2 regions of the Hydrogenophaga aquatica genome follow, and region 2 is predicted to be linked to the other one. Evidence: riboswitches for the same ligand, from Rfam matches in the RefSeq annotation. Region 2 holds a riboswitch; the other holds the start of a gene.

Region 1 (14,296 bases), on a different contig from region 2:
GCGGCGGCGCCTATCGCAACGGAGGTTCCAGACCTCGATCTTGAACTGGGAACACCCGGTGACGCCGCACCGACGCAGACCCAGGCAGCATCGCTATCTGACCAGAGCGAGACAGCAGACAACGGCCTGGACTTCGACCTCGACCTGGACAGCCCGGAGCAGGTACAGGAAAAAACCGCCGACGCTCCTTCTCCGGCGATGGAAACCGACGCGTTCGAGCTGGACCTGGATCTGGGCGGCGAAGAACCCCAGACGCCTGCCCCCGCCCCGGCCAGTGCCCCGCAGGCCGATCAGGGCCTTGATTTTGACCTGGACCTCACGGACGTGCAGACCGAGGAGGCGCCTGCGCCTGAAGCGCAAAGCATCCCGCCGGAATTGGACGAGCTGTCGCTGGACCTGCAGGCCGAGGCCGCCCCTGTCGAGGAAGCTTCCAACCCCGATCTGGACGCGCTCTCGCAGATGGAGGTCGACGAAGGACTTGGCGGCTCAGACCCTCTGGAGACCAAGCTGTCGCTGGCCCGAGAGTTCGAGGCCATCGGCGACACCGAGGGGGCGCGCTCACTTGCCGAGGAAGTGGAAGCCGAGGCCAGCGGAGCCCTGCGTGAACGTGCCCGGGCCTTCCTGTCCCAGCTTTCCTGAAGCCACCACCGTCCGGCAGAAACGACTTGAGGATCGCGCTCGGCATCAGCTACCAGGGTGGCAGCTACCAGGGTTGGCAAAGCCAGCCCAGCGGGCAGACGGTGCAGGACCGGCTGGAGGCTGCCCTGGCCGAGTTCAGCGCCTTGCCTTCGGTCAACACACTCTGCGCGGGCCGAACCGATGCAGGCGTGCACGGCCTGATGCAGGTGGTGCACTTCGACACCGAACTGCAGCGGCCCATGAACTCGTGGGTGCGCGGCACCAACCGCTTTCTGCCGCACGACATCGCCGTGCAGTGGGCCCACCCGGTCCCTGATGCCTTCCATGCCCGTGCCAGTGCCGTGGCGCGCCGCTACGCCTATGTGCTGCTCGAATCGCCGGTACGCCCCAGCTTCGAGTCGGGCCGTGCGGGCTGGGTGTTCCGCCCGCTGGACCAGGCTGCCATGGAGGCAGCCGCTGCGCACCTGATCGGCGAGCACGACTTCACATCTTTCCGCGCGGCCCAGTGCCAGGCCTTGTCGCCCATCAAGGACTTGCGCCGCATCAGCATCAGCCGCAGGGGCGCCTACTGGCGCTTCGACTTCGAGGCCAACGCCTTCCTGCACCACATGATCCGCAACATCATGGGCTGCCTGGTGGCCGTGGGGCAGGGGCTGCGTCCACCCGAATGGATGGCTCAGGTGCTGCAGGCACGCAGCCGGGAGGTGGCCGCCCCCACCTTCTCACCAGACGGGCTTTACTTCGTCGGCCCGCTTTATGATGCGCAGTGGGGCCTGCCCGACACTGTGCCGGGGCTGGACTGGCTCCCCTGAATGCTCCCCGCCATGCCTCGTACACGCATCAAGATCTGTGGCCTCACGCGTGAAGAAGACGTGCGCCACGCCGTGCATGCCGGAGCGGACGCCATCGGCTTCGTGCTCTACCCGCCCAGCCCGCGCGCCGTCTCACCCCAGCGTGCCGGTGAGCTGGCCCGCATGCTGCCCCCCTTTGTCACACCGGTGCTGCTGTTCGTCAACGCCACCGCCGAAGAAGTGCGGGCGGGTGTGGCAGCGGCACCCAACGCGCTGCTGCAGTTTCATGGCGACGAGACGCCCGCCGAATGTCTGCTCCATGGCCGCCCCTACATCCGCGCTGCCCGCGTGCCCACGGGCGATGGCGCGGCGGGCTTCGATCTCCTAAAATACGCTGAACAGCACGCCGCCGCGCAGGCCATCCTGCTCGACGCCCACGTACAGGGCTACGGTGGCGGCGGAGTTTCCTTCGACTGGACAGCCTTCAATTGGTCACACCCGCAACTAAACGCCAGCGCTCGCCTCGTTTTGTCTGGTGGACTCACACCTGCAAATGTGACCGCTGGCGTCCGTCTCGTGCGCCCCTGGGCGGTTGACGTCAGCTCCGGCGTGGAAAGCGCCAAGGGCATCAAGAGTCCCGAGCTGATCGACCGCTTCATCGAGGCCGTGCGCCTGGCCGACGCGTCCTGACACCCCTGCGGCCGAACACTTGCCCCGGCAACGTTCGGCTCCCTGGCGAGGTCTGTCTGGAAGGGGCCTTCAGCCACGCCCTCCCTGCGCCCAGCCTGTTCCCTTCAGGCCCGGCACCCCGGCACCCAACGAATCAAAAGCCATGTACGAATACCACCAACCCGACGCACGCGGCCACTTCGGCCCCTATGGCGGCAGCTTCATCAGCGAAACCCTCACCCACGCTATCAACGAACTGCGCGAGGCTTACGCCAAGTACCAGCACGACCCCGAATTCCTGCGCGAATTCCGCTACGAGCTGGCGCATTTCGTGGGCCGCCCCTCGCCCATCTACCATGCGGCGCGCACCAGCCGCGAACTGGGCGGGGCACAGATTTTCCTCAAGCGCGAGGACCTCAACCACACCGGCGCCCACAAGATCAACAACGTGATCGGCCAGGCCATGCTGGCCAAGCGCATGGGCAAGCCGCGCATCATTGCCGAGACCGGCGCGGGCCAGCACGGTGTGGCCACCGCCACCATCTGTGCCCGCTATGGGCTGGAGTGCATCGTCTACATGGGCGCCGAGGACGTGAAACGCCAAAGCCCCAACGTCTACCGCATGAAGCTGCTGGGTGCCACCGTGGTGCCGGTGGAAAGCGGCAGCAAGACGCTGAAGGACGCGCTGAACGAAGCCATGCGCGACTGGGTGACGAACGTGGAGAACACCTTCTACATCATCGGCACCGTGGCGGGCCCGCACCCCTACCCCATGATGGTGCGCGACTTCCAGAGCGTGATCGGCGAGGAATGCCTGACGCAGATGCCCGAGATGCTGGCCGACCTGAAGCTGCCGGGTAACGGCAGCGAGCTGCAACCCGACGCGGTGGTGGCCTGTGTGGGCGGTGGCAGCAATGCCATGGGCATTTTCTACCCTTACATCGCGCACGAGACAACCCGCCTGATCGGCGTGGAAGCAGCCGGTGAAGGCATGGACACGGACAAGCACTCGGCATCGCTGCAAAAAGGCAGCCCCGGCGTGCTGCACGGCAACCGCACCTACATCCTGCAGGACGACAACGGCCAGATCACCGAGACGCACAGCGTCAGCGCGGGCCTGGACTACCCCGGCGTGGGCCCAGAACACGCCTGGCTCAAGGACATCGGCCGCGCCGAGTACGTCGGCATCACCGACAAGGAGGCACTCGAAGCCTTCCACCATCTGTGCCGCACCGAAGGCATCATCCCCGCGCTGGAGTCCAGCCACGCCCTGGCCTACGCCATGAAACTGGCCAAGACCATGCGCACGGACCAGTCCATCCTGGTGAACCTATCGGGCCGGGGCGACAAGGACATCGGAACCGTGGCCGACCTGTCGCAAGCCGACTTCTACTGCCGCCCCAGTTGCCGTGGCCAGTCCGTCAAGGGCGGCGAGCAGCCGGTGAACCTGATCAAAGCCGGAGCCGGAACCGAGCAATGAGCCGCATTGAAAACACCCTGAAGAACCTGAGCCAGCAGGGCCGCAAGGCCCTGATCCCCTACGTCACCGCTGGCTTCCCGTACGCGGACGTGACCCCCGAACTCATGCATGCCATGGTTCAGGCCGGTGCCGACATCATCGAGCTGGGCGTGCCGTTTTCCGACCCCATGGCCGATGGCCCGGTGATCCAGAAGGCGGGCGAGAAGGCCCTGACCTTTGGCATTGGCATGACCCAGGTGCTGGACATGGTGCGCACCTTCCGCCAGACGGACGCTGCCACCCCGGTGGTGCTGATGGGCTACGCCAACCCGGTGGAGCGCTACGAACTGAAACACGGCCAGAACGCGTTCGCGCGTGACGCCGCCGCTGCCGGTGTGGACGGCGTATTGATCGTGGACTACCCGCCTGAGGAGTGCGAGGCATTCGCCGCCACGCTGAAGGCCAACGGGCTGGACCTGATCTTCCTGCTGGCCCCCACCAGCACGGACGAACGCATGGCCCAGGTCGGGCGCATTGCCAGCGGCTACGTGTACTACGTGTCGCTCAAGGGCGTCACCGGCGCGGGCCACCTCGACACCGGCGCTGTGGAAGCCATGTTGCCACGCATCCGCCAGCACGTGAATACCCCGGTGGGCGTGGGCTTTGGCATACGCGACGCCGCCACAGCCTGCGCGGTTGGCCGAACGGCCGACGCCGTGGTCATCGGCACGAAGCTGATTCAGGTCATCGAGAACGAGCCGCGCACGGGCGTAGCACCTGCCGCGGCCGCCTTCCTGGGGGGAATCCGGCAGGCACTGGACGGCTTGGGCGCATAATGTCGCCCATTCAAGAGCGCCCCGCCCCTGGCGGCGGCTGGCGCTGCCTTTGACCAGCAAGGAGAAACCATGTCCTGGCTTGAAAAACTGCTACCCCCAAAAATTTCCCCCACCGACCCGACCGAACGCCGCAGCGTGCCCGAAGGCCTGTGGATCAAGTGCCCCAGCTGCGAGGCCGTGCTCTACAAGAGCGATCTGGAGAAAAACCAGAACGTGTGCCCGCATTGCGCGCACCACCACCGCATTGGTGCCCGTGCGCGGCTGGACGCCTTCCTTGACGCGGAAGGCCGCTACGAGGTGGGCCAGGAGGTCATCCCGGTCGATGCACTGAAGTTCAAGGACAGCCGCAAGTACCCCGAGCGCCTGAAGGAGGCCCTGGAGGCCACGGGCGAAACCGACTCGCTCATCGTCATGGGCGGCTCGGTCATGAGCATCGAGATCGTGGCCGCGTGCTTCGAGTTCGACTTCATGGGCGGCTCCATGGGCTCCGTGGTGGGCGAACGCTTCGTGCGCGGCGTGGAAACTGCCATCGAACAGAAGGTGCCCTTTGTGTGCTTCACCGCCACGGGCGGCGCCCGCATGCAGGAAGGCCTGCTGAGCCTGATGCAGATGGCCAAGACCAACGCCGCCCTGACGCGCCTGGCCAAGAAGGGGCTGCCCTACATCAGCGTGCTGACCGACCCCACCATGGGCGGCGTGAGCGCGGGCTTTGCCTTCGTGGGTGACGTGGTGATTGCCGAGCCGAAGGCGCTGATCGGCTTTGCCGGCCCGCGCGTGATCGAGAACACCGTGCGCGTGAAGCTGCCCGAGGGCTTCCAGCGTGCCGAGTTCCTGCAGACCAAGGGCGCAGTGGACTTCATCTGCGACCGCCGCGAACTGCGTGGCACCGTGGCCAACGTGCTGGCCATGCTGCAGCGCCAAAGCGCCGACGCCGTCGCCTGACGGCACGCCTTGCGGGCCCGCTGCGTTGAACATCCCCCTGTTCCCGCTGGGCACCGTCCTCTTCCCGGGCGGCAGCCTGCCCCTGCAGATCTTCGAGGTGCGTTACCTCGACATGGTGCGGCGCTGCCACCGCGAAGACGTACCCTTCGGCGTGGTCTGTCTGACCGAAGGCAGCGAGGTGCAGCAGCCCGACACCGGCAGCGGCGGCTTCCTGCGCGAGGGCTTCCACGACATCGGCACGCTGGCCAGCATCGTGGAGTTGGAGCAGCCCCAACCCGGGCTGATCCTGATAGCCTGCGAGGGACTGCAGCGGTTCCGCGTGACGCACAGTGAAAAGCGCCCGCACGGCCTGTGGGTGGCCGACGTGGACCTGCTGCCCGCCGACAACCCCGTCCCCGTGCCGCCCGAGCTGCAAGGCATCCCCCGGATGCTGCGCCAGCTCCATGAACGCCTGCAGGCCGAACAACCGGGCGCCATCGCCCCTTACCCCCCGTACCAGCCCGACCAAGGCCCCTGGCAGGACGCTGGATGGGTGGCCAACCGCTGGGCGGAGCTGCTGCCCTTGCCGGCCGATATCAAGCAGCGGCTGCTGACGCTGGACAGCCCCCTGCTGCGGCTGGAGCTGGTGGGCGATGCGCTGGAGCAGTTGGGCATCGCAACGTGAAGGCCCGCTGGCCGCTCACTCCTGCATGAACCTTTCCACCAGGTCACGAACGATCTGAAGCCCGGGCACCTCGGCACGGTTGTCCAGGGTCACCAAACCGAACCGTGCTGTTGCGTTGAGCGGAGGCACCGTCTCCAGCCGGACCAGGCCGCGTCCTGCCGCATTGATCGTCAGAACGATCGCATCGCAGTCTCGCGCCACGTCCACCAGGGTCTGGGTATCGTCACACCGCAACGAAACCATGTCGTCGGGATTGGCGGCGGGGCCATAGCGTTCGGTGAGGATGCGCGCCACCTCGTCGCTCAGCGGTGTTGACGCGATGGGGTAGGCCAGCAAGGCCTCAAAGGGCACCGGGCTGCCCCTTACCTGCAGGGGATGCCCCTGCCGGCACAGGAAACTCGCCGCCATTTCGGTCTGCAAGGAAACCCGCAGATCTGAGGCTGGGCGCATCGCCCGGATATCCACCACCACGGCGTCCAGACGCCTTGCGCGCAACGCATGGATGAGCAGTTCCGTGTGGCCCCTGGAAATCTCCAGATGCAGCTGCGGATGGTGTTGCGCCACGTGCAGCAACATGGGTGCGGACAGCAGCGCCCCCGGGCCGGAACTCAACCCCAGCCGCACCGTACCTGCAAAGCCCGCCTGCATCTGCCGCCCCAGGGTCTTGAGCGACTCCGCCTCCTGAACCAGGATCTTGGCCCTGGGTAGCAACTGCTGCCCGACGACGGTCAATTCGATGCGGCGCCCCACACGGTCAAACAAGGCCTGGCCCAGCTCGTCCTCAAGCGCCTGGATGCTCCTGGACAAGGCGGGCTGCGTCAGAAACAGCGCCTTCGACGCCCTGGCGAACGAGCCGCATTCCGTCAGCGCGATGAAGTGCCTGAGCTGGACAAGAGTCATCGGTGATCAATGAGTTTGAATTATCAATAAATATACAACAATGCATTGGACTTCAATTCACCGAATTCCTAACATGCAGCAAAGTTCATGTTTTTGGGTTTTCAGCAGGATTGTTCGTCATGCCCTCTTCGTCCGTATTGTCCGCCCCACCCCGGCCCGTGGCCTCCCTGGATGCGTCCGTCGTCCAGGAGTGCATTGAAATCCGCCGCGACATCCACCGCCATCCGGAGATGGCATTTGACGAGCACCGCACCGCCAACCTGGTGGCAGACCGTTTGCGCTCCTGGGGCTACCAGGTCACTTCGGGGCTGGGCGGCACTGGCGTGGTGGGGCAGCTGGTTCGTGGGCATGGCACCAAGCGGATCGGCCTGCGTGCCGACATGGATGCCTTGCCGATTCTGGAGAACAGCGGCAGGCCTTGGAGCAGTTGCCACCACGGCGTCATGCACGCCTGCGGGCACGACGGCCACACCGCCATGCTGCTGGCTGCGGCGAAGCATCTGGCGCTCCACGGCAAGTTCAACGGAACCCTCAACGTCATCTTCCAGCCCGCAGAAGAAGGGGCCGGCGGTGCATTGAAGATGATGGAGGACGGCCTGTTTGAGCGTTTTCCGTGCGATGCCATTTTTGCCATGCACAACATGCCGGGCTATCCCCAAGGGCAGCTGGTGTTCCGCAACGGTCCCACCATGGCGTCGTCGGACTACGTCACCGTCACCGTTCGCGGACGCGGAGGGCACGGGGGCATGCCCCACCGCGCCGACGACCCGCTGGTGGCAGCGGCATCCATGGTGATGGCCTTGCAAACCATCGTGTCCCGCAACACCGACCCCATGCAGCCGGTGGTCATCACCGTCGGGGCGCTCAACGCCGGGCACGCCAACAACGTCATCCCCGACACAGCGACGCTGGAAATCGGCGTTCGCGCGCTGGACCCCCAGGTGCGCAAAGACACCGAGCGGCGCCTGAAGGCGCTGATACGGGCGCAGGCCGAAAGCTTCAACGTGCTGGCCGACATCGACTGGCGCCCGGGTTACGCGGTGCTCGTCAACAGCGCGCGCGAGACCGAGCAGGCGCTCGACGTGGCACGCCGCCATTTCGGCGAAGACCGCGTCAATCCCAACGGCGCCATGCTGACAGGCAGTGAGGACTTCGCGTTCATGCTGGAACGGGTACCTGGCTGCTACCTGTTCATTGGCAACGGCACCGACGGCGAGCCGGGCGGATGCATGGTGCACAACCCGGCCTATGACTTCAACGACGACAACGTTGCCGTAGGCGCAGCCTATTGGGCAGCCCTGGTGCAAGACCTGCTGGCTGCCTGACAGACCGTTTTCCCCACCACCTCAAAACCACCCAAGAAGGAGACAACATGAACCCGCGCACACCCCTTCCTCGCCTGGCCGCCGCGCTTGCTGCCACCGTGCTGGCCGCAGGCGCCGCACAGGCCCAAACCACCACCCTCACGCTGTCCAGCTGGGTGCCACCAACCCATTACGTGGTGAAAGACATCCTGCAGCCGTGGATGGAGGACGTGAAAAAGGCCACCGATGGCCGCGTGGTCATCAACCTGCTGCCCAAGCCTGTCGGCGCACCGGCCCAGCATTGGGAGCTGGCCCGAAAAGGCGTGGCCGACATCACCTGGGGCAACTTCACCTACGAGCCGGAGCGCTTCAAGCACGTGTGGTTTGCCGAACTGCCGATGATGGGTTCGAACGCGGAGGCCACCTCGGTGGCGCTCTGGCGCACCTACACCCAGTTCCTCGCAGGCAACGAGGCCTTCAAGGGTGTCGTCGTGCTGGGTACGGGCATGCTGGGCGGCGGCCAGTTCCACCACCCGGGCAAATCGATCCAGATGCCCGACGATCTCAAGGGGCAGAAGGTCCGCATGGGCGGCCCCATCCAGAAGCGCCTGCTCGAGGATCTGGGCGCCGTGCCTGTGTCCGGCCCGGGCACCAAGGCCTACGAACTGCTGGAAGGCGGGGTCATCGACGCTTCACTGCATCCGTTGGAATCGGTGGTGAACTTCCGGCTGGATGGCAAGCTCCGGCACCACACCATCGTGCCCGAAGGACTGTACGACGCAGCGTTCTTCATTGCCATCAACGAAGGCAAGTTCAAGAGACTCAGCGACGCCGACCAGCAGGCAGTGCTGAAGGTCTCGGGTGAGGCATTGGCGCGGCGCTGGGGGCAGGAATTCGACCGGCAGAACCGGGCCGCTGAAGCCCGCATGCGCAGCGACGGGCATGTGTTCACCCAGCCCAACGCAGCCCTGCTGGAACGCATCCGCAAGGTGCGCACCGAACTGCTCAAGGAACTGGCAGCCGATGCACCCAGCTTCGGTGTCAAGGACCACAACGCCATGGTCACCTTCTACGAAAACGCCTACAAGGCACAGACCAAGTAAACCGGTGGCCCACACGTTTTCAGAAGGCGGACCATGCACCACCTGCTCAACATCGCCCACCGCTTGGTCAGCGCGCTGCTGGTTTCAATGCTCAGCGCGATGGTCATCCTCAACTTCACTGACGTGCTGGGCCGGCGCCTGTTCAACACCCCGGTGTTCGGCGCCAACGATCTCACCGAGCACCTGATGGCCATCATCATCTTCGCCGGGCTCCCGCTGCTCACTGCCCGGCGCGGACACCTCAGCATCGACCTGTTCGACCGCTGGCTGCTCCGCCCCCGCTGGCGCCTCTGGCACAAAGCGGTGGACGTGCTCGTGGCTGCGGTGCTGGGCCTGATCGCCTACGAGTATTACCTGGCGATCGAAGAGGCGCAGGCCATCAACGAAATCAGCCCCGCGCTGACCATTCCACGCTACTGGATGTACACATTCATCGCCGCGACCACGGCCTTGGCAGCGGTGGCTGCCCTGTTCGTGCAGGCCCCACACTCCGAACACACTCACGAGGAGGCGGCATCATGACCGCTGGACTGATCTGCCTGGGCGCCGTGCTGCTGCTGGCCTTTCTGCGCGTGCCACTGGGCATCGCATTGCTGGCGGTTTCGGTCGGAGGCATTGCGTTCCTCAACAGCTTCGAGGTGGCACGCACCTTGATCCCGATGACGTTGACCGAGGCCGCGTTCTCCTACGAACTGGCAGTGGTTCCTCTGTTCATCCTCATGGGCAACGTGCTGTCGCGAACAGGAATCTCTGAAGACCTGTTTCGCGCAGCCAATGCCTTCCTGGGCGCCGTTCGCGGTGGCCTGGCCTTGGCCACCATGGTGACCTGCGCTGGCTTCAGTGCTGTCTGCGGCTCCAGTTTCGCCACGGCGGCCACGATGGCCAAGGTGGCCTACCCCAGCATGCAGAAGTACGGCTACTCCGACCGCCTGGCCTCCGCGACCATTGCCGCCGGTGGCACGCTGGGCATACTCATCCCCCCGTCGATCATCCTCATGATCTACGGCATCCTGACCCAGCAGAACATTGGTGAGCTGTTCATTGCAGGCGTGCTGCCGGGCCTGCTGGGTCTGGCCCTGTACATGGGTGCCATTTACGCGATTGCCTGGTTCCGCCCGGAACATGCCCCGCGCGCCGAGAAGACACCCATGGCGCAGCGCTGGCGTTCCCTGGCAGGTGTGTGGCCGTTTCTGCTGCTGTTCCTGCTGATCATCGGCGGACTCTACCTGGGCTGGTTCACTGCCACCGAGGCGGGCGGCATTGGCGCAGGTCTGGCCTTGCTGGTCGCGATGGCGCAGGGACGGCTGGGCTGGCAGCGCTTCTACGAGGTCATGCGCGAAACCGCCATGACTTCCGTGATGCTGTACGTTGTGCTGTTCGGGGCCATGCTTTTCTCCCAGCTGATCACGTTCTCGGGGCTGGCGGACGAACTGCTGGCGCTGGTGCAGGGATCCGGGCTGTCAAGGACCGGAATTCTCCTGGCCATCCTGGCCGTGTTTCTGCTCCTCGGCTGCGTCATGGACGCCATGGCCATCATCCTCATCTTCGTGCCGCTGTTCACCCCCACTCTGGTGGCCCAGGGTTTTGACCTGGTGTGGTTCGGTATTGTCGTGGTGGTGCTGACCGAGATCGGCCTGATCACGCCGCCCGTCGGAATGAACGTGTTCGTGCTGAAGGCGAACCTGCCCCGGGTGCCGGTCGGCGCCATCTTCCGTGGACTGGTTCCGTTCATCGCGGTGGACGTCCTTCGTCTGGGTGTGCTGGTTGCGTTCCCGTCCATCAGCCTGGTGTTGGTGCACTTGATGAGGTAGACACCCCTGACTAGAATGCTGGACATCGATCGGGAGAGACTGGCCCTCAGCGGCCAGCGCCGAAGGAGCAACCGCCCCGGAAACTCTCAGGCCAAAGGACCGGTCGAAGTTGGATGAAACTCTGAAGAGAGGCTGGTGTCGTCACCCAGCCCACCGCAGGAGCAAGTGCACCCGCCACGGGGGCATGAATCTCTCAGGTTCCAAACAGAGGGGGCGTACATCCCGCATGGTGCGGGCTGTACCCATTCCCTTCGACGTTTGGAGCCTGCCTCATGAAATCGATCGCCGTCATCGGCGGTGGCATCACCGGTGTCACCACGGCCTACGCGCTGGCCAAGCGCGGTTTTTACGTCACCCTGTTTGAACAGAACCGCTACGCGGCCATGGAGACATCGTTCGCCAACGGCGGACAGCTTTCCGCATCCAACGCGGAGGTGTGGACCCACTGGTCCACCATACTCAAGGGCTTGAAGTGGATGCTGAAGAACGACGCGCCGCTGCTGGTCAACCCCAAGCCGAGCTGGCACAAGATTTCGTGGTTCCTGGAGTTCATCGGCAACATTCCCCACTACGAACGCAACACCACCGAAACGGTCAAGCTGGCCATCGCCGCGCGCGAGCATTTCTTTGCCTGGGCCCAGGCCGAGGGGCTGGACTTCAACGTGGAAAAGCGCGGCATCCTGCACATCTACCGCGACAAGAAAGGTTTTGACCACGCGGCGAATGTGAGCCGCCTGCTGGCGGCAGGCGGACTGGAACGCCACCCCGTCACACCAGAGGAAATGCGCGCCATCGAACCCACGCTGGCAGGCACCTACTACGGCGGTTTCTACACCGAGAGCGACTCCACCGGCGACATCCACAAATACACCGTAGGTCTGGCCGCCGCTGCCGAACGTCTGGGCGTGACCATTCGCTACGGGCAACAGGTGCGCGATCTGCGCAGCGATGGCGAAACTGCCTTTGTCACGGCACACGAGGATGGACAAGAGCAGACTCACTGCTTTGACGGGCTCGTGGTCTGCGCCGGGGTGGCCAGCCGCAGTCTGGCTGCGCAACTGGGCGACCGCGTCAACATCTACCCGGTCAAAGGCTATTCGATCACCGTCAATCTGATGGACGAACAAAGCCGCGAGGCCGCCCCCTGGGTGAGCCTGCTTGACGACGAAACCAAACTCGTCACCAGCCGGCTCGGGCCGGACCGTTTCCGCGTGGCCGGAACAGCCGAGTTCAACGGTTACAACAAGGACATCCGCGCCGACAGGATCAAGCCTCTCGTCGACTGGGTGAACCAGTGCTTCCCTGGAGTCAACACCCGGCAGGTGGTGCCATGGGCGGGCCTGCGCCCCATGATGCCCGACATGATGCCGCGCGTGGGACGCGGCAAAAAGCCCAACGTGTTCTACAACACCGGGCACGGGCACCTGGGCTGGACCTTGAGCGCCGGGACCGCCGATCTGATCGCGGACGTGGTGGGCGACAGCTACCACAAGCCCGTGCTGGGCGCGGCACCGGCAGCTGCCATGGCCCGGGTCTGACGCGCCCTCGTGGGCGGCACCCGGGACGGCACCGCCAGCGGTGCCGTCAGGGCAGCAGGCCCAGCGCGTGCATGTAACGCGCGTCCACCATCAGTTCGTCCCAGGGCTGGGCGGCGCCCAGCGGCAGCAGGTCCAGGCGGCGCTGCTCGCTGGCGCCACGCGGTTGCCAGCGGCCCTTGATCTGCGCTTCGCTCAAACCGTCGATCAGTTCGTCGATAGGGGCGCCGTCATCCACCACGCACTGGTTGCACAGCAGCACCAGATCGCAACCCGCCTCCAGGGCGGTCACGGCGGCTTCGGTGTAGCTCACTTCCTTGCCATCGATCTGGCGGGCACCGGCCATGCTTAGGTCATCGCTGAAAATCGCGCCTGTAAAGCCCAGGCGGCCGCGCAGGATGTCGTTGAGCCAGCGCGAGGAAAAACCCGCAGGGCGGCCATCCACCTTGGGGTAGATGACGTGCGCGGGCATGACACTGTTCAGGCTCGCGCTCAGCCAGCCATAGGGAGCGGCATCTTCGGTCAGGATGGCCTGGAGGCCGCGTTTGTCCACGGGAATGTCCACGTGGGAATCGGCCTTGACGAAACCGTGCCCCGGAAAGTGTTTGCCACAGTTGCGCATGCCGCTTTGCAGCAGCCCGTGCATGAGCGCCTGCGCCAGCAGGGACGTGACCCGCGCATCGCGCGCAAAGGCACGGTCGCCAATGACGGTGCTGCCGCCGTAATCCAGGTCCAGCACCGGGGTGAAGCTGAAGTCCACCCCGCAGGCACGCAGCTCCGCCCCCAGCACGTAGCCTGCCGCCGTGGCCGCGTTGCAGGCCGCCAGGGCGGCATCGCTCTCCTTGCCAAGCTTGCCACCGAACCACATGTCGCCCAGGGCGCGCATGGGTGGCAGGTGGGTGAAGCCGTCGGTGCGGAAACGCTGCACCCGCCCGCCTTCGTGGTCCACGCAGATCAGCAGGTCGGCGCGCACCTTCTTGATCTGGCGGCACAGCTGGGTGAGCTGCTCGCGGTTCTCCCAGTTGCGGGCAAAAAGGATGACGCCACCCACCAGCGGGTGGGCCAGGCGCTGTTTGTCCGTCTTGCTCAGGCGGGTGCCTGCAACGTCGATGATCAGGGGAGCGTGTTGGGTGTAGGGTGTCATGGCATGCGAGCGTGGGGGTGCTCAGGTTTTTCTACCACCACAAAGCTGGCGGCGTAATCGGTTTCATCGGTGACGCTGACGTGGGCCGTCAGCCCCTGGGATTCAAACCAGTCCTTCAGGCCCCGGTGCAGCACGATGACGGGCTGCCCGCTGGGGAGTTTGTCGATTTCGCAGTCGCGCCAGGTCATGGGCATGCGCATGCCCATGCCGATGGCTTTGCTGAAAGCCTCCTTGGCCGAAAAACGCGTGGCCAGATAGCGGAGGCCCCGTTCCGGCCAGCGCGCGCTGCGCTGGCGCCAGGTGGCCAGCTCCTTGTCGCCCAGCACCTTCTGGGCAAAGCGGTCACCGTGACGCGCCAGGCTCTCGCGGATGCGTCGCACGTCGCAGACGTCGGTGCCTATGCCGTAGATCATGCGCGCGTCAACCTTGCGCGGCTGCGATGCAGCGCAGGTAGTCCTGCACCGTGGCCGCATAACCCATTTCAAGTGCGTCGGCGATC
Region 2 (14,296 bases):
CCCAGATGACCCCACAAGAACTGCTTGAACAATTCGGCCCGCGCGAAGCGATGGAATACGACGTGGTGGTCGTTGGCGGCGGCCCGGCCGGCCTTTCCACAGCGATCCGCCTCAAGCAGCTGGCTGCAGAGAAAGGCGCCGAGGTCAACGTCTGCGTCCTTGAAAAAGGCTCCGAGCCGGGCGCACACATCCTCTCGGGCGCCGTGATGGACCCCAAGGCCATCACCGAACTCTTCCCCAACTGGAAAGAACTGGGCGCGCCGCTCAGCCAACCCGTCAGCGGTGACGACGTGCTCTTTCTGAAAGAAGGCGGTGCCACCCGCACGCCCGACTGGCTCGTCCCCAACAACTTTCACAACAACGGCTGCTACGTGATCAGCCTGGGCGCCGTAACCAAATGGCTGGGCGAACAGGCCGAAGCACTGGGCGTGGAAATCTTCCCGGGCTTCACCGCCGCCGAGGTGCTCTACAACGAAGACGGTTCCGTCAAGGGCGTGGCCACCGGCAACCTGGGCCTGGGCAAGGACGGCGAGCCGACCGACAACTTCCAGCTCGGCATGGAGCTGCACGCCAAGTACACCGTGTTCGCCGAAGGTGCACGTGGCCATCTGGGCAAACAACTCATCGCCCAGTTCAAGCTGGACGAGGGCAAGGACCCGCAAACCTACGGCATCGGCATCAAGGAACTGTGGGAAGTTCCCGCGGACAAGGCCAAGCCCGGCCTGGTGGTGCACACCGCTGGCTGGCCGCTGGATGGCAACACCTACGGCGGCGGCTTCCTGTACCACCTGGAAGGCAACAAGGTGACGCTGGGCTTCGTGGTGGGCCTGGACTACGCCAACCCCTGGCTCAGCCCGTTTGAAGAGATGCAGCGCTGGAAGACGCACCCCAGCATCAAGGCCCACATCGAAGGCGGCAAGCGCATTGGCTACGGTGCACGTGCCATTGCCGCTGGCGGCCTGATGAGCCTGCCCAAGACCGTGTTCCCGGGTGGCGCCCTGGTAGGCTGCGACGCGGGCTACCTGAACGCAGCGCGCATCAAGGGCAGCCACGCTGCCATCAAGAGCGGCATGCTCTGCGCCGAAGCAGCGTTCGACGCGCTGCAGGCTGGCCGCGCCAGCGACGAACTGAGCGCCTACCCGGCTGCTTTTGAACAGAGCTGGCTGCACCAGGAACTGGACCAGTCGCGCAACTTCAAGAGCTGGTTCAAGAAGGGCAACACCGTGGGTGCGCTGATGACCGGCATTGAACACTGGCTGCTGCCCAAGCTGGGCATGAAGCGCCCGCCCTGGACCATCCGCCGCACAAATGCCGACCATACCTACCTGCGCCCTGCGGCCGAATGCGCGCAGATCAGCTACCCCAAGCCCGACGGCAAGCTGACCTTCGACCGCCTCTCCAGCGTGTTCATCAGCAACACCAACCACGAAGAGAACCAGCCCGCACACCTCACCCTGAAGGATGCCAGCGTGCCGGTGAGCGTGAACCTGGCGAAGTTTGCAGGCCCCGAAAGCCGCTACTGCCCTGCCGGTGTCTACGAGTTCGTGAACAAGGACGGCGCCGACCAGCTGGTGATCAACGCCCAGAACTGCGTGCATTGCAAGACCTGCGACATCAAGGACCCGACACAGAACATCGTGTGGGTCACGCCCGAAGGCGGTGGCGGCCCGAACTACGCGGGCATGTGACGTCGTCCCGGGCAATGAAGAAGCTGTCGCTGCATCGCCGCCGCCTGGTCAGGCAAGGGCTGCTCTACTCGCTGGCGTTGGTCGCAGCGATATTTCTCATTGGCGGTCTGGGATTCTGGTGGCTGGACCCCAGCGTGCACAGTATCTCCGAAGGGCTGTGGCTGTCATTCACGACGGCGGCCACGGTAGGCTATGGAGACGTCGTGCCATCAACGGACGCTTCGCGGCTGTTCGCGGTGCTCGTGGTGCTGCTGGGCCTGGCGGTGCTGTCTCTGGTCACGGCATCGCTGGCAGCCATCTTCGTTGAAAAAGAGGTAGAGCAGGACGAAAAGGCCATGGCCTCCGAGATCCTGGGCGAACTGCACCGCCTGCGCCTCGAAGTCCGGGCGTTGTCGAACCGGCTGGAACAAGACCAGAATCAGGACCGCACGCCTGCGTGACAGTTGCGGCGCGGCCCGGTCAGCCCGGCAACCGCCCGTTCACCTCAACCCGGTTGCGCCCTTTGCGCTTGGCCAGGTACAGCGCCTGGTCGCACCGCGCCAGCACGGCCTCCAGGCTGTGGTCGGCCGGGTCCACAAGCCCGATGCCAATGCTGACCGTCAAGGCAACGGGCTGCCCCTTCGACAGGAAGGCTGAAGCCTCCACACGCTGCCGCAAGCGCTCCGCCACGAACTGTGCGCCGGGCAGGTCGGTATCGGGCAGCAGAATGGCGAATTCCTCGCCCCCCAGGCGGCCCAGGGTATCCACCTTGCGCATCTCGTTGCCAGCCAGCTCCGCGAAATGCCGCAGCACCGCATCACCCACGCCGTGGCCATAGGTGTCGTTCACCAGCTTGAAGTGATCAAGGTCCAGCATCAGCAACGCCGACTTGAGGCTGGGCTGACGTTGCACGCGTGCCAGTTCGCTGCCCAGCTGCAGCAGGAAATGGCGGCGGTTGGGCAAACCGGTGAGCGCGTCGGTGGCGGCCAGTTCGCGCAGCTCCGCCTCCATACGCTTGCGCTCCGATATGTCCTGCACGGTGCACAACAGGCTAACGGCGCGGCCTTCGGGCGCGCGCGACACTTCTGCCTGGAAGTGCACGTGCTTGTGCGACCCGTCGGCCAGGACCAGCGTGCAGTCCCGCTCCACGTCCTGCCCGCCCTGCGCTGCCAGCTCCACCGCCTCGGCCATCTGGTCGCGCTCCTGCGGGTGAACCAGCGACAGGAATGCCCAGTCGCTGGGCGCGTGCGTCTGGCGGCTCAAACCCAAGATGCGGTAGAGCTCGTCCGACCACACCGACTCGCCCTCTTCCAGGTCCCACTCCCAGGTGCCCAGCTGCGCGATCCGCGCCGCGTTGCGCAGCTGGTGCTCCTTGTTGCGCAACACCTGCTCCCTGTGCGCACTGACGGTGACGTCAGTGATCTGCAACAGGCAGCCCTGCCGCTCATCGTCGTCCTCGTAGGGCACGACATGAATGAGATGAATCATGCGCCGGTCGATCTCCCGGTCCTGAGGCCGGTGATACAGCGCCAGCCGCACCCGGCTGAGTGCCGGGGAAAGCAGAGCGGGCAGGCGCTGCCGGGTCGCCAGATCGATGGCATGCTGAAGCCTGCTGTTGGCCGCCTCCGGGAACACATCCAAAAGGGAGCGGCCCAGAACGGCGTCGCGGGAACATCCGGATCGTTCAGCCATCCAGCGGTTCCATAGGCGCACACGGCCATCGGCATCCAGCCCCACTATGCCCAGCTCCAGGGCATTGGCGAACCTAGAAATCATGGTTGCTCCCTCAAGCCAGGCCCATGCGCGTCATGTACGACACGACCAGTTCCATCAGGGTGCTCAGGGATGACACGCTCAACAGGAAGACGATCTGCCCGTGGATGCACTTCTGGCTGATCTTCAGGTCCACCTGCAGCAGCAGAACCACCTGCTCCGGTTCACCCTCCAACACCAGCGCGGCCTGCGAATCGCCAAAGCGGTGCACGGGCAGCGTGCTGTCAAACTGCACCGCGAACATGTCGGCCAGCACACTCATGCTGGAGTTGAGGATGATGTTGCCGATCTCGCACATCGCCTCCTGCTCGTATTCCGACAGCTCCTCTGCACTGAGGTTGGTCCCCCCCATCATCAGGCCGACGATCTCCAATGCGTTGGCCTCGGGGAAGACCAGCATGGCCTGCGCCTCAAAGGGGCCAGAGAACTGCTGCGAAACGGTGCTGAACTTGGTAAGCGGCTTGCCCGACAACGCCACAGCCGCCTCGTTCGGCGAGCACAGGCTCAGGCTGGGGGCTGACAGCAGCACCTCGTCGCCCACGATCATGCTTAGGCTCGACGCGGCACGCCCCACGCCGATGTTGAAGATTTCCAGGAGCGCGTCGCGCTTGAGGTCGCTGACATCGACCATGGTCACTTCCCGAAAAAGGCCAGAGCAGGCGACACCGTGGCCTCGGTGATGGGTTTGCCCACGAAGAACAGGCCGGCACGGGCAGCCGCGTCGCGCATGCGCTCCTGCACGTTGGCCGTGCAGACTGCGATGCGGATGCCAGGGTGCTTTTGCAGAATGCGTTCGGCCGCCTCCAGGCCGTTGGTACCCGGCATGTTGACATCCATGGTGATGAAATCCGGAGTCTCCTCATCCACACGGGCCAAGGCTTCGTCACCTGACGCGACTTCGACAATGCGCCAGTCAGGGCGCTGCGCAACGACAATGGCCTTGATCAGCATGCGTGACATGCGGCTGTCGTCAACGATCATGAGGAGCGGCTTGGCGTCGGACACGAGGCACCTTTCTTATGCTTGTGAATGCGGCACACGGGACTCTGGGCAACCCAGCAGTTTACCAAACGTTACATTTTCAGCCGTGGGTTAGAATTCCGGATTGTCAGGAGAGCGCTTCCCCAAGGGAAGCCGCCGAAGGCGCAGGACCGCTGATCGCGGTGGTCTGAACGCTCAGGCAAAAGGACTGGCAAACGCCGTCAGCCCCGAGGGGTTTGACTGCGCATCCCCACTGGAGAGAGGCCGCACACGATGCTGCCCACCGAAGGAGCAAGCCGCCCCGCATGGGCGGTGAATCTCTCAGGTAAAGCGGACAGCGGGGGCTAGATGCCGTGGTGATGAATGCCACGGTTGTTTCATGCCCCCATGGAGTCCGCTCATGACCAGCCCCGACACGCCCCTGTTTCAAACACCGCTGAACGCCCTGCACATTGAACTGGGTGCGCGCATGGTGCCTTTCGCGGGCTACAGCATGCCTGTGCAGTACCCCGCCGGGCTGATGGCCGAGCACCTGCACACCCGCACGGCTGCCGGCTTGTTCGACGTGTCGCACATGGGCCAGTTGCGCCTGGTCGGCCCCGACGCCGCTGCGGCCTTTGAATCCCTCATGCCCGTGGACGTGATCGGCCTGGGCCTGAACAAACAGCGCTACGGCCTGCTGCTCAACGACGAAGGCGGCATCATCGACGACCTGATGTTCGTCAACCGGGGGGACGACATCTTCGTGATCGTCAATGGCGCCTGCAAGGCAGGCGACATCGCCCACATCCAGGCGCGCATCGGCCAGCGCTGCCAGGTCATCCCCATGCCGGAACGCGCCCTGCTGGCCCTGCAAGGCCCACAAGCCGTGACCGCACTGCAGCGACTGCTGCCTGGCGTGGAACAACTGGTGTTCATGACCGGTGCCGCGCACCAGTGGAACGGTGCCAGCCTGTACGTGACGCGCAGCGGCTACACCGGCGAAGACGGCTTCGAGATTTCGGTGCCCGCCGAACACGCCGAGGCGCTGGCCCGCGCCCTGCTGGCGCAGCCCGAGGTGCAGCCCATCGGCCTGGGCGCGCGCAACTCGCTGCGACTCGAAGCAGGCCTGTGCCTGTACGGCAACGACATCGACACCACCACCACGCCAGTGGAAGCCGCGCTCAACTGGGCCATGCAGAAAGTGCGCCGCACGGGTGGCGCCCGCGCGGGTGGCTTCCCCGGCGCCAGCAAGATTCTGGCGCAGCTCGACGGCACGCAGCCGCCGCAGCGCCTGCGCGTGGGCCTGATCGCCAAGGAGCGCGTGCCCGTGCGCGAGCATGTGGAACTGCAGAACGCCGCTGGCGAGCGCATTGGCGAAGTCACCAGCGGCCTGCTCGGCCCCTCCATCAACCAGCCCATCGCCTTGGGCTACGTGCAGTCCGGTTATGCTGCGCTCGGCACGCAGGTGCAGGCGCTCGTCCGTGGCAAGGCGGTGCCGATGGAAGTGGCGCCCCTGCCCTTCGTGCCCAACCGTTATTTCCGTGGCTGATGCCACGTCCGCCCTCTTTCCCTTTCCATCCCCAGGAGCCCACCCCATGAGCCTGAAGTACACCCCCGACCACGAATGGATCCGCGTTGAAGGCGACATCGCCACCGTGGGCATCACGCACCACGCGCAGGACGCGCTGGGCGACGTGGTGTTCGTGGAACTGCCCGAAGTGGGCAAGGTCCTGGCCCAGAAAGACGTGGCAGGCGTCGTCGAATCCGTGAAGGCTGCCGCCGACGTGTACATGCCCATCAGCGGCGAGATCACCGAAGTCAACGAAGACCTGCGCAACGACCCCGCGCTGGCCAACAGCGACCCGCTGGGCGCTGGCTGGTTCTTCAAGGTCAAGCTGTCCAACGCTGGCGAAGTCGCGGAGCTGATGGACGAAACCGCCTACGGCGAACTGACCAAGTAAACCCCACCCGCAAGCCCCCCGGAGCCCGCCATGCTCATGCCCACCGCCCGGCCCCTGGCCGACCTGGAAAACGCCAACGAGTTCGTTGCCCGCCATATCGGCATCTCTGAAGCCGACGAGCGCCTGATGCTCTCGGTCATCGGTGAGGCCTCGCGCCGCGCCCTGATCGACGGCATCGTGCCGCGCAGCATCGCCCGCGCGCAGCCCATGGATCTGCCACCGGCAGTGACCGAGGCAGCAGCACTGGCAGAACTCAAGGCCGTGGCCAGCCAGAACCAGGTGCTGCGCAGCTTCATCGGGCAGGGCTATTACGGCACGCACACCCCGGGCGTGATCCTGCGCAACATCCTGGAAAACCCCGCCTGGTACACCGCCTACACGCCCTACCAGGCCGAGATTTCCCAGGGCCGCATGGAAGCGCTGGTGAACTTCCAGACGATGGTGACCGATCTCACCGGCATGGACATCGCCAACGCGTCCATGCTGGACGAGGCCACGGCTGCCGCCGAAGCCATGACGCTGGCCAAGCGCAGCGTCAAGGCCAAGGGCAACACCTTCATCGTCAGCGGCGACTGCCACCCGCAGACCATTGAAGTCATCCAGACCCGCGCCACACCGCTGGGCCTGACCGTGAAGGTGGTGCGCTCCACCGAAGAATGGCTGGCCGCCATTGCGGGTGATGATTACTTTGCCGCCATCAACCAGTACCCCGGCAGCAGCGGCTGGCTGGCCGACTGGCAGGCCAGCGCCGATCAGATCCACGCCAAGGGCGCTGCACTGATCCTGGCCGCCGACCTGCTGGCCCTGACCGTGCTCAAATCTCCTGGCGAAATGGGTGCCGACATCGTGGTGGGCACCACCCAGCGCTTTGGCATGCCCATGGGCGCGGGCGGCCCGCACGCGGCCTACATGGCCTGCCGCGACGAATTCAAGCGTTCGCTGCCCGGCCGCCTGGTGGGCGTGAGCGTGGACACCCACGGCAACCCCGCCTACCGCCTGGCGCTGCAGACGCGCGAACAGCACATCCGCCGCGAAAAGGCCACTTCCAACATCTGCACGGCCCAGGTGCTGCCGGCTGTGGTGGCCAGCATGTACGCCGTGTACCACGGGCCGCAGGGGCTGAAACGCATTGCAGAACGCGTGGCGTCCTACACCGCCATCCTGGCCACCGGGCTGGAGCAGTTGGGCGTACGCACGGTGCACCACACGGCGTTTGACACGCTCACGCTTGACATGGGCGCCGCCGACGCGGCCGATGCCGTTCACCAGCGCGCTGTGGCCCGGGGCCTGAACCTGCGCCGCTTCGTGGGCGGGCGTGCCGGGTTCGTCGGCATCAGCCTGGACGAAACCACCACCCGCGACGACATCCGCCAGCTGTGGAGCCTGTTCGCCAAGGAAGGCCAGGCCCTGCCCAGCTTCGACACCTTCGAAAAAGGCGTGGAAAGCCGCATCCCCGAAGAGCTGCGCCGCACCAGCGCGTTCATGACGCACCCGGTGTTCAACAGCCACCACTCCGAAACCGGCATGCTGCGCTACATCCGCGCCCTGTCCGACAAGGACCTGGCGCTGGACCGCAGCATGATCCCGCTGGGCTCGTGCACCATGAAGCTCAACGCCACCAGCGAGATGATCCCCATCACCTGGCCGGAATTTGCCAACGTGCACCCCTACGCCCCAGCCAGCCAGCTGCAGGGCTACAAGCTGCTGGACGAGCAGCTGCGCGCATGGCTGTGCCAAGCCACGGGCTATGCGGGCATCAGCCTGCAGCCCAACGCTGGCTCGCAAGGTGAATACGCCGGCCTGCTGGCCATCCAGGGTTGGCACGCCTCGCGTGGCGAAGCTCATCGCAACATCTGCCTGATCCCCCAGTCCGCCCACGGCACCAACCCTGCCAGTGCACAGATGGTGGGCATGCAGGTGGTGGTGACCAAGTGCGACGAAAGCGGCAACGTGGACCTGGACGACCTGCGCGCCAAGTGCGAACAGCACAGCGCAAACCTGGCCTGCGTGATGATCACCTACCCCAGCACCCACGGCGTGTTTGAAACGCAGGTGAAAGACCTGTGTGACCTGGTGCACAAGCATGGCGGCCGCGTGTACGTGGACGGTGCCAACATGAACGCCCTGGTGGGCGTGGCTGCGCCCGGCGAGTTCGGTGGCGACGTGAGCCACCTCAACCTGCACAAGACCTTCTGCATCCCGCACGGCGGTGGCGGCCCGGGCGTGGGCCCTGTCTGCGTGGTGGAAGACCTGGTGCCCTTCCTGCCAGGCCATGCCTCCGCGCAGGCGCAGGGTGCGTGCGTGGGCGCAGCACCGGTAGAGCCCAAGGTGGGTGCTGTTTCCGCCGCGCCGTTCGGCAATGCCGCAGTGCTGCCTATCTCCTGGATGTACATCCGCATGATGGGCGCCGAAGGCCTGAAGCACGCCACCGAAGCAGCCATCCTGGCGGCCAACTACATCAGCAAGCGGCTGGCCAACCACTACCCCACGCTGTACGCTTCGGCCAACGGCCACGTGGCGCACGAGTGCATTCTGGATCTGCGCGGCCTGAAGGACACCAGCGGCGTGATGGCCGAGGACGTGGCCAAGCGCCTGATGGACTACGGCTTCCACGCCCCGACGCTGAGCTTCCCGGTGGCCAATACCCTGATGGTCGAGCCCACCGAGAGCGAGACACTGGAGGAACTGGACCGTTTCATCGACGCGATGATCGCCATCCGCGAGGAAATCCGTCTGGTGGAAACCGGCGCCTGGCCCAAGGACGACAACCCGCTGAAGAACGCCCCGCACACGGCTGACAGCCTGATGAAGGCCGACTGGCCTCACCCCTATGGCCGCGACGTGGGCGCCGCCAGCGCGTCTACCCGCGCGCATGCCAAGTACTGGCCGCCCGTTGGCCGTATCGACAACGTCTATGGCGACCGCAACCTGTTCTGCAGCTGCGTGCCCGTGACCGACAGCGAATAAACAAGACTTCAAGGAGTATTCATGACCGTGCGCTCGCCCCACACCCAACATTTCGCCAGCGACAACTACGCTGGCATGTGCCCCGAGGCGACGCACTGGTTCATGCAAGCCAACGCCAGCGGCCACCAGCCCGGTTACGGCGACGACATCTGGACACAGCGCTCCACCGACGCCATCCGCGACCTGTTCCAGACGGACTGCGACGTCTACTTCGTCTTCAACGGCACGGCGGCCAACTCGCTGGCGCTGGCCGCCATGTGCCAGAGCTACCACTCAGTCATCTGCACACCGGTGGCGCACATCGAGACCGACGAATGCGGCGGCCCCGAGTTCTTCTCCAACGGCTCCAAGTTGCTCATCACAGAGGCCGACAGCCCCGCCGCCCGCCTGGGCAAGATGACGCCGGACGCCGTTGAGCAGCTCGTCACCAAGCGCAGCGACATCCACTACCCCAAGCCCAAGGTGGTCAGCATCACGCAGGCCACCGAAATGGGCACGGTCTACACGGTGGAAGAGGTGCGCGCCATTTCGGCCATCGCCAAGCGGCGCAAGCTCAAGCTGCACATGGACGGCGCGCGCTTTGCCAACGCCGTGGCCGCGCTGGGCTGCCACCCGAGCGAGATCACCTGGCGCGCCGGGGTGGACGTGCTCTGCTTCGGCGGCACCAAGAACGGCCTGCCCATTGGCGAGGCGGTGGTCTTCTTCGACCGCGAACTGTCGGAAGACTTCGCCTACCGCGTCAAGCAGGCGGGGCAGTTGGCGTCCAAGATGCGCTTCATCTCGGCGCCCTGGGTGGGACTGCTGGAAGACAACGCGTGGCTGCGCAACGCCAGCCATGCCAATGCCATGGCAAAACAGCTGTACGAAGCCATCCGCCACATTCCCGGCGTGAATGTGCTGCATGCACCGCAGGTGAACTCGGTGTTTGCCCAGTTGCGGCCGCAAGCCATCGAGGCCATGTACGCCAAGGGCTGGAAGTTCTACCAGTTCATCGCGGGCGGTGGCTGCCGCTTCATGTGTGCTTGGGACACCACACCCGAAGCCGTGGAAGCCTTCGCGGCAGACCTGCGCGAAACCAGCGCTGCCAACGCCTGAGAACAACGGACCATGGCTGTCTCCGCCTTTGACCTGTTCAAGATCGGCATCGGGCCCAGCAGCTCGCACACGGTGGGCCCCATGCGTGCCGCCCGCATGTTCGTGCTGGGCTTGCAATCGGCCGGTCTGCTTGAACGGGCGGCGCGGGTGCGCTGCGCGCTCTACGGTTCGCTAGGGGCCACGGGCAAGGGCCATGGCAGCGACAAGGCCGTGCTGCTGGGCCTGTGCGGGCATGAGCCCGAGACCGTGCCGATCGAGGAAATCGAGCCAGCCATCGCGGCCATCCAGGCGGAAAAGTGCCTGCCCCTGCTGGGCAGGCACACCGTCGCATGGAATGGCAAGGAAGACCTGCTCTTCCACCGCACCCAGACCCTGCCCTTCCACGCCAACGGCATGCTGCTGTCGGCCTGGGATGCGGACGGCGCCGTGCTGGCGGAGCGCACCTACTACTCGGTGGGCGGCGGCTTCGTGGTGAGCGAGGAAGTGGCCGCCGACGGCCAGCGCCAGAAAGTGATCGCCCCGGACGCCACGCAGTTGCCGATCCCATTCCGCACGGGCGACGAACTGCTGCAACGCTGCCGCGAGCACAGCCTGTCCATTGCTGGCGTGATGCGCGTGAACGAGCGCCACTGGCGCAGCGATGTGGAAGTGAACCAGGGTCTGCTGCATATCTGGTCCGTCATGCAAGGCTGCGTGGAACGCGGCTGCCGCACCGAAGGCACCCTGCCCGGCGGCTTCAAGGTGAAACGGCGCGCCCCGCAGCTGCACCGCGACCTCACATCCAACCCTGAAAAGGCCCTGATGGACCCGCTGCAGGTGCTGGACTGGGTGAACCTGTACGCCCTGGCCGTGAACGAGGAGAACGCCGCGGGCGGCCGCGTGGTCACGGCGCCAACCAACGGCGCGTCGGGCATCGTGCCCGCCGTGCTGCACTATTACCGGCGTTTCGTGCCGGGCGCCACCGACGAAGGTGTGGTGGATTTCCTGCTCACGGCCGCGGCCATCGGCATCCTCTACAAGGAAAACGCCAGCATCAGCGGCGCCGAGGTGGGCTGCCAGGGCGAAGTGGGCGTGGCCTGCTCCATGGCCGCAGGTGCCCTGTGCGCGGTACTGGGCGGCACCCCCGAGCAGGTGGAGAACGCCGCCGAAATCGGCATGGAGCACCACCTGGGCCTGACCTGCGACCCGGTGGGCGGCCTGGTGCAGATTCCGTGTATCGAGCGCAACGCGATTGCCTCGGTCAAGGCCATCAACGCCGCGCGCATGGCCCTGCGCGGCAACGGCACGCACTTTGTCAGCCTGGACAAGGTCATCAAGACCATGCGCGAAACGGGGGCAGACATGAAGGTCAAGTACAAGGAAACCTCGCGCGGGGGCCTGGCGGTCAACATCGTGGAGTGCTGAACGCTGCCCTTGGCGCATGCGCCAAGGGTTGCCCTGGCAAAGCGGGTGGGCGTAAACTGCCGCTACCTACGCCGAGGAGCCGTCATGAACGAGACACCCGAGTCCCTGACCGCGAGCGCCGAGCAGTTCCTGAACCACACCGAGGGCGTCAAGTTCCCAACGGCCCTGGCCAGCCAGTACCCGCGCATCGTCAACCATCTGGTCGAACTCAAGGACGACAAGGATGGGTTGCGGAACTACTTCAACGAACTCACGCACGACCACCGGGGCGGCCGGCACGGTTTCCCGTTCGACGTGCTCATGGACATCCACAACCTGCGTGAAGCCATGCTGGGCGACCTGACCGGCTTCACCCTGGACGACAACAACAAGTGGGTGTCCTGAGCGCCCTTGCCCTGTGCTTCAGTGCAGGACGAAGGCGTCCATCGCCAGGTAGCTGTACATGACTTCCCGGGTAAGGTAGTCGGGCAACGGCCCGCCCGGTTCGCCCCAGCCCGCAGCCCCCAGCGCGAAGAAGATCGGCAGAAAGTGCTCGTCCGTCGGGTGCGATCGAACAGCATGCGGCGCCTGTTCGCGGTAGGCAAACAAGCGCTCCCGGTCGCCCGACTTGAGCGTGTCCTCCACCCAGCGGCTGAACGCTTCCACGTAGGGCGCGGCTTGAGCGTCCTGCTCTGGGCGGCCGCCGAAGAACTCACGCAGGTTGTGGGTCATGCTGCCGGAACCCACCAGCAGCACGCCCTGCTCGCGCAGACCCCGCAGTGCCCGCCCCATGGCGTACACCTCCCTGGGCCCGAAAGACGCAGGCAACGCCACCTGAACCACGGGCACATTGGCCTGCGGCAACAAGTGCATCAAGGGCACCCAGGCCCCGTGGTCGAACGGGCGCTGAGGGTCGGCGTGTGACGGTATGCCTGCCGCCCCCAGCAGCCGCACAACTTCTTGCGCCAAGGCCGGCGAACCGGCAGCGGGGTACTGCAACCGGTAAAGCGGCTCTGGGAAACCGCCGAAATCGTGCCAGGTTTCGGGCTGGGCGCCCGCCATCACGGCGGCATCATGCGCCATCCAGTGAGGGGACATGACCACCACCGCGCGAGGCTGCGTGGCCTGCAAAGCTTCACCGCAGGCACGCAGCGCGGGGCCCGTCTGGCCGGGGTCGAGCGCGAACATCGGCGAGCCGTGTGAAACAAACAAGGAGGGCAGTGCAACGGTGGTATCCATGGCATCGACTGTAACGAAACACAGCGCCGTCAGCATTCAAACCATTGCGGCTCCGCGTTCAATCCGGTTCGCCATTCACATCGGCGACAATGTTGAAGTTTGCCCACCACCGACTTTGCGTCCAACATGTCCGCCGCATCTGCAGACCGCTATGCCGTCATAGGCAACCCCATCAGCCACAGCAAGTCCCCCGCCATCCACATGGCGTTTGCCGAGGCCACCGGCCAGCACCTGACCTACACCACCATCGAGGGCCCGCTGGGCCAGTTCGCGGCCACCGTGGACCGTTTTCGCGCAGAGGGCGGCAAGGGACTGAACGTGACGGTGCCCTTCAAGCTCGACGCCTGCGCCTACGCCACCGACCTGTCGGAAAGCGCGCGGGCCGCTGGTGCCTCCAATGCGCTCAAGTTCGAGGGTGACCGCTGCCACGCCGAGAACTTTGACGGCACGGGCCTGGTGCGCGACATCACGCACAACCTGAGCCAGCCCCTGGCCGGGCGCCGCGTGTTGCTGCTGGGCGCGGGTGGTGCCACCCGTGGTGCCATTCTCCCCATCCTGCGTGAGCAGCCGGCCCTGCTCTTCGTGGCCAACCGCACCGTGGACAAGGCCACGGCCCTGGTGCGAGACTTCCACGCAGGCGGCGCCGATACCCAGGTGCTGGCGGGCGGGGGTTACGACGACCTGGGTCAGGCCACCTTCGATGTCGTCATCAACGCCACATCGGCCAGCCTGTCGGCCCAGCTGCCCCCCATTCCGGCCAGTGCACTGGGGCGCGATGGCCTCGCCTACGACATGGTCTACGGCAAGGGCCTCACCCCCTTCCTGCAGCTGGCCAAGAACAGTGGCGTGCGCCACCTGGCCGACGGTGTGGGCATGCTCGTGGAACAGGCCGCCGAGGCATTCGCCTGGTGGCGTGGCGTGCGCCCCGACACCTCGGAGGTCATCCGCCGCATGACCGTTCCCCTCGTCTGACCCACACAACGCCCGCCATGAACCAGCTCGAAGCCCTGAAACAACACACCACGGTGGTTGCCGACACCGGCGACTTCCTGCAGCTTGCGCAGTTCCAGCCGCGCGATGCCACCACCAACCCGTCGCTCATCCTCAAGTCGGTGCAAAAGCCCGAGTACGCCCCGCTGCTGCAGGACACGGTGCGCCGCTTCGGCAACCGCCCCATGGACGAGGTGGTGGACCGCCTGCTGGTGCGCTTTGGCTGCGAGATCCTGTCCATCGTGCCCGGGCGCGTGT

The links. A riboswitch is a leader RNA that binds a small molecule or an ion and turns the genes downstream of it on or off. The one in region 2 is predicted to bind glycine.
Region 1: another riboswitch for glycine. It lies ahead of ACYVHH_RS01260 (D-amino acid dehydrogenase); the one in region 2 lies ahead of gcvT (glycine cleavage system aminomethyltransferase GcvT).

What each region holds. Positions count from the first base shown of each region.
Region 1 covers NZ_BAAGVK010000002.1:39,551-53,846, forward strand. The annotation lists gene ACYVHH_RS01200 (FimV/HubP family polar landmark protein) at 1-639, shown strand, start outside; gene truA (tRNA pseudouridine(38-40) synthase TruA) at 666-1,451, shown strand; gene ACYVHH_RS01210 (phosphoribosylanthranilate isomerase) at 1,464-2,120, shown strand; gene trpB (tryptophan synthase subunit beta) at 2,263-3,579, shown strand; gene trpA (tryptophan synthase subunit alpha) at 3,576-4,394, shown strand; gene accD (acetyl-CoA carboxylase, carboxyltransferase subunit beta) at 4,464-5,336, shown strand; gene ACYVHH_RS01230 (LON peptidase substrate-binding domain-containing protein) at 5,362-6,000, shown strand; gene ACYVHH_RS01235 (LysR family transcriptional regulator) at 6,016-6,900, opposite strand; gene ACYVHH_RS01240 (M20 aminoacylase family protein) at 7,020-8,225, shown strand; gene ACYVHH_RS01245 (TRAP transporter substrate-binding protein) at 8,273-9,307, shown strand; gene ACYVHH_RS01250 (TRAP transporter small permease) at 9,341-9,829, shown strand; gene ACYVHH_RS01255 (TRAP transporter large permease) at 9,826-11,118, shown strand; glycine riboswitch at 11,139-11,230, shown strand; glycine riboswitch at 11,232-11,336, shown strand; gene ACYVHH_RS01260 (D-amino acid dehydrogenase) at 11,391-12,656, shown strand; gene nagZ (beta-N-acetylhexosaminidase) at 12,703-13,797, opposite strand; gene acpS (holo-ACP synthase) at 13,794-14,210, opposite strand; gene ACYVHH_RS01275 (pyridoxine 5'-phosphate synthase) at 14,218-14,296, opposite strand, start outside.
Region 2 covers NZ_BAAGVK010000001.1:93,826-108,121, forward strand. The annotation lists gene ACYVHH_RS00430 (electron transfer flavoprotein-ubiquinone oxidoreductase) at 6-1,688, shown strand; gene ACYVHH_RS00435 (potassium channel family protein) at 1,703-2,128, shown strand; gene ACYVHH_RS00440 (sensor domain-containing diguanylate cyclase) at 2,148-3,443, opposite strand; gene ACYVHH_RS00445 (chemotaxis protein CheC) at 3,454-4,071, opposite strand; gene ACYVHH_RS00450 (response regulator) at 4,074-4,445, opposite strand; glycine riboswitch at 4,540-4,642, shown strand; glycine riboswitch at 4,665-4,769, shown strand; gene gcvT (glycine cleavage system aminomethyltransferase GcvT) at 4,822-5,952, shown strand; gene gcvH (glycine cleavage system protein GcvH) at 5,999-6,364, shown strand; gene gcvP (aminomethyl-transferring glycine dehydrogenase) at 6,395-9,331, shown strand; gene ACYVHH_RS00470 (threonine aldolase family protein) at 9,353-10,426, shown strand; gene ACYVHH_RS00475 (L-serine ammonia-lyase) at 10,439-11,830, shown strand; gene ACYVHH_RS00480 (hypothetical protein) at 11,915-12,214, shown strand; gene ACYVHH_RS00485 (DODA-type extradiol aromatic ring-opening family dioxygenase) at 12,233-13,048, opposite strand; gene aroE (shikimate dehydrogenase) at 13,175-14,020, shown strand; gene tal (transaldolase) at 14,038-14,296, shown strand, end outside.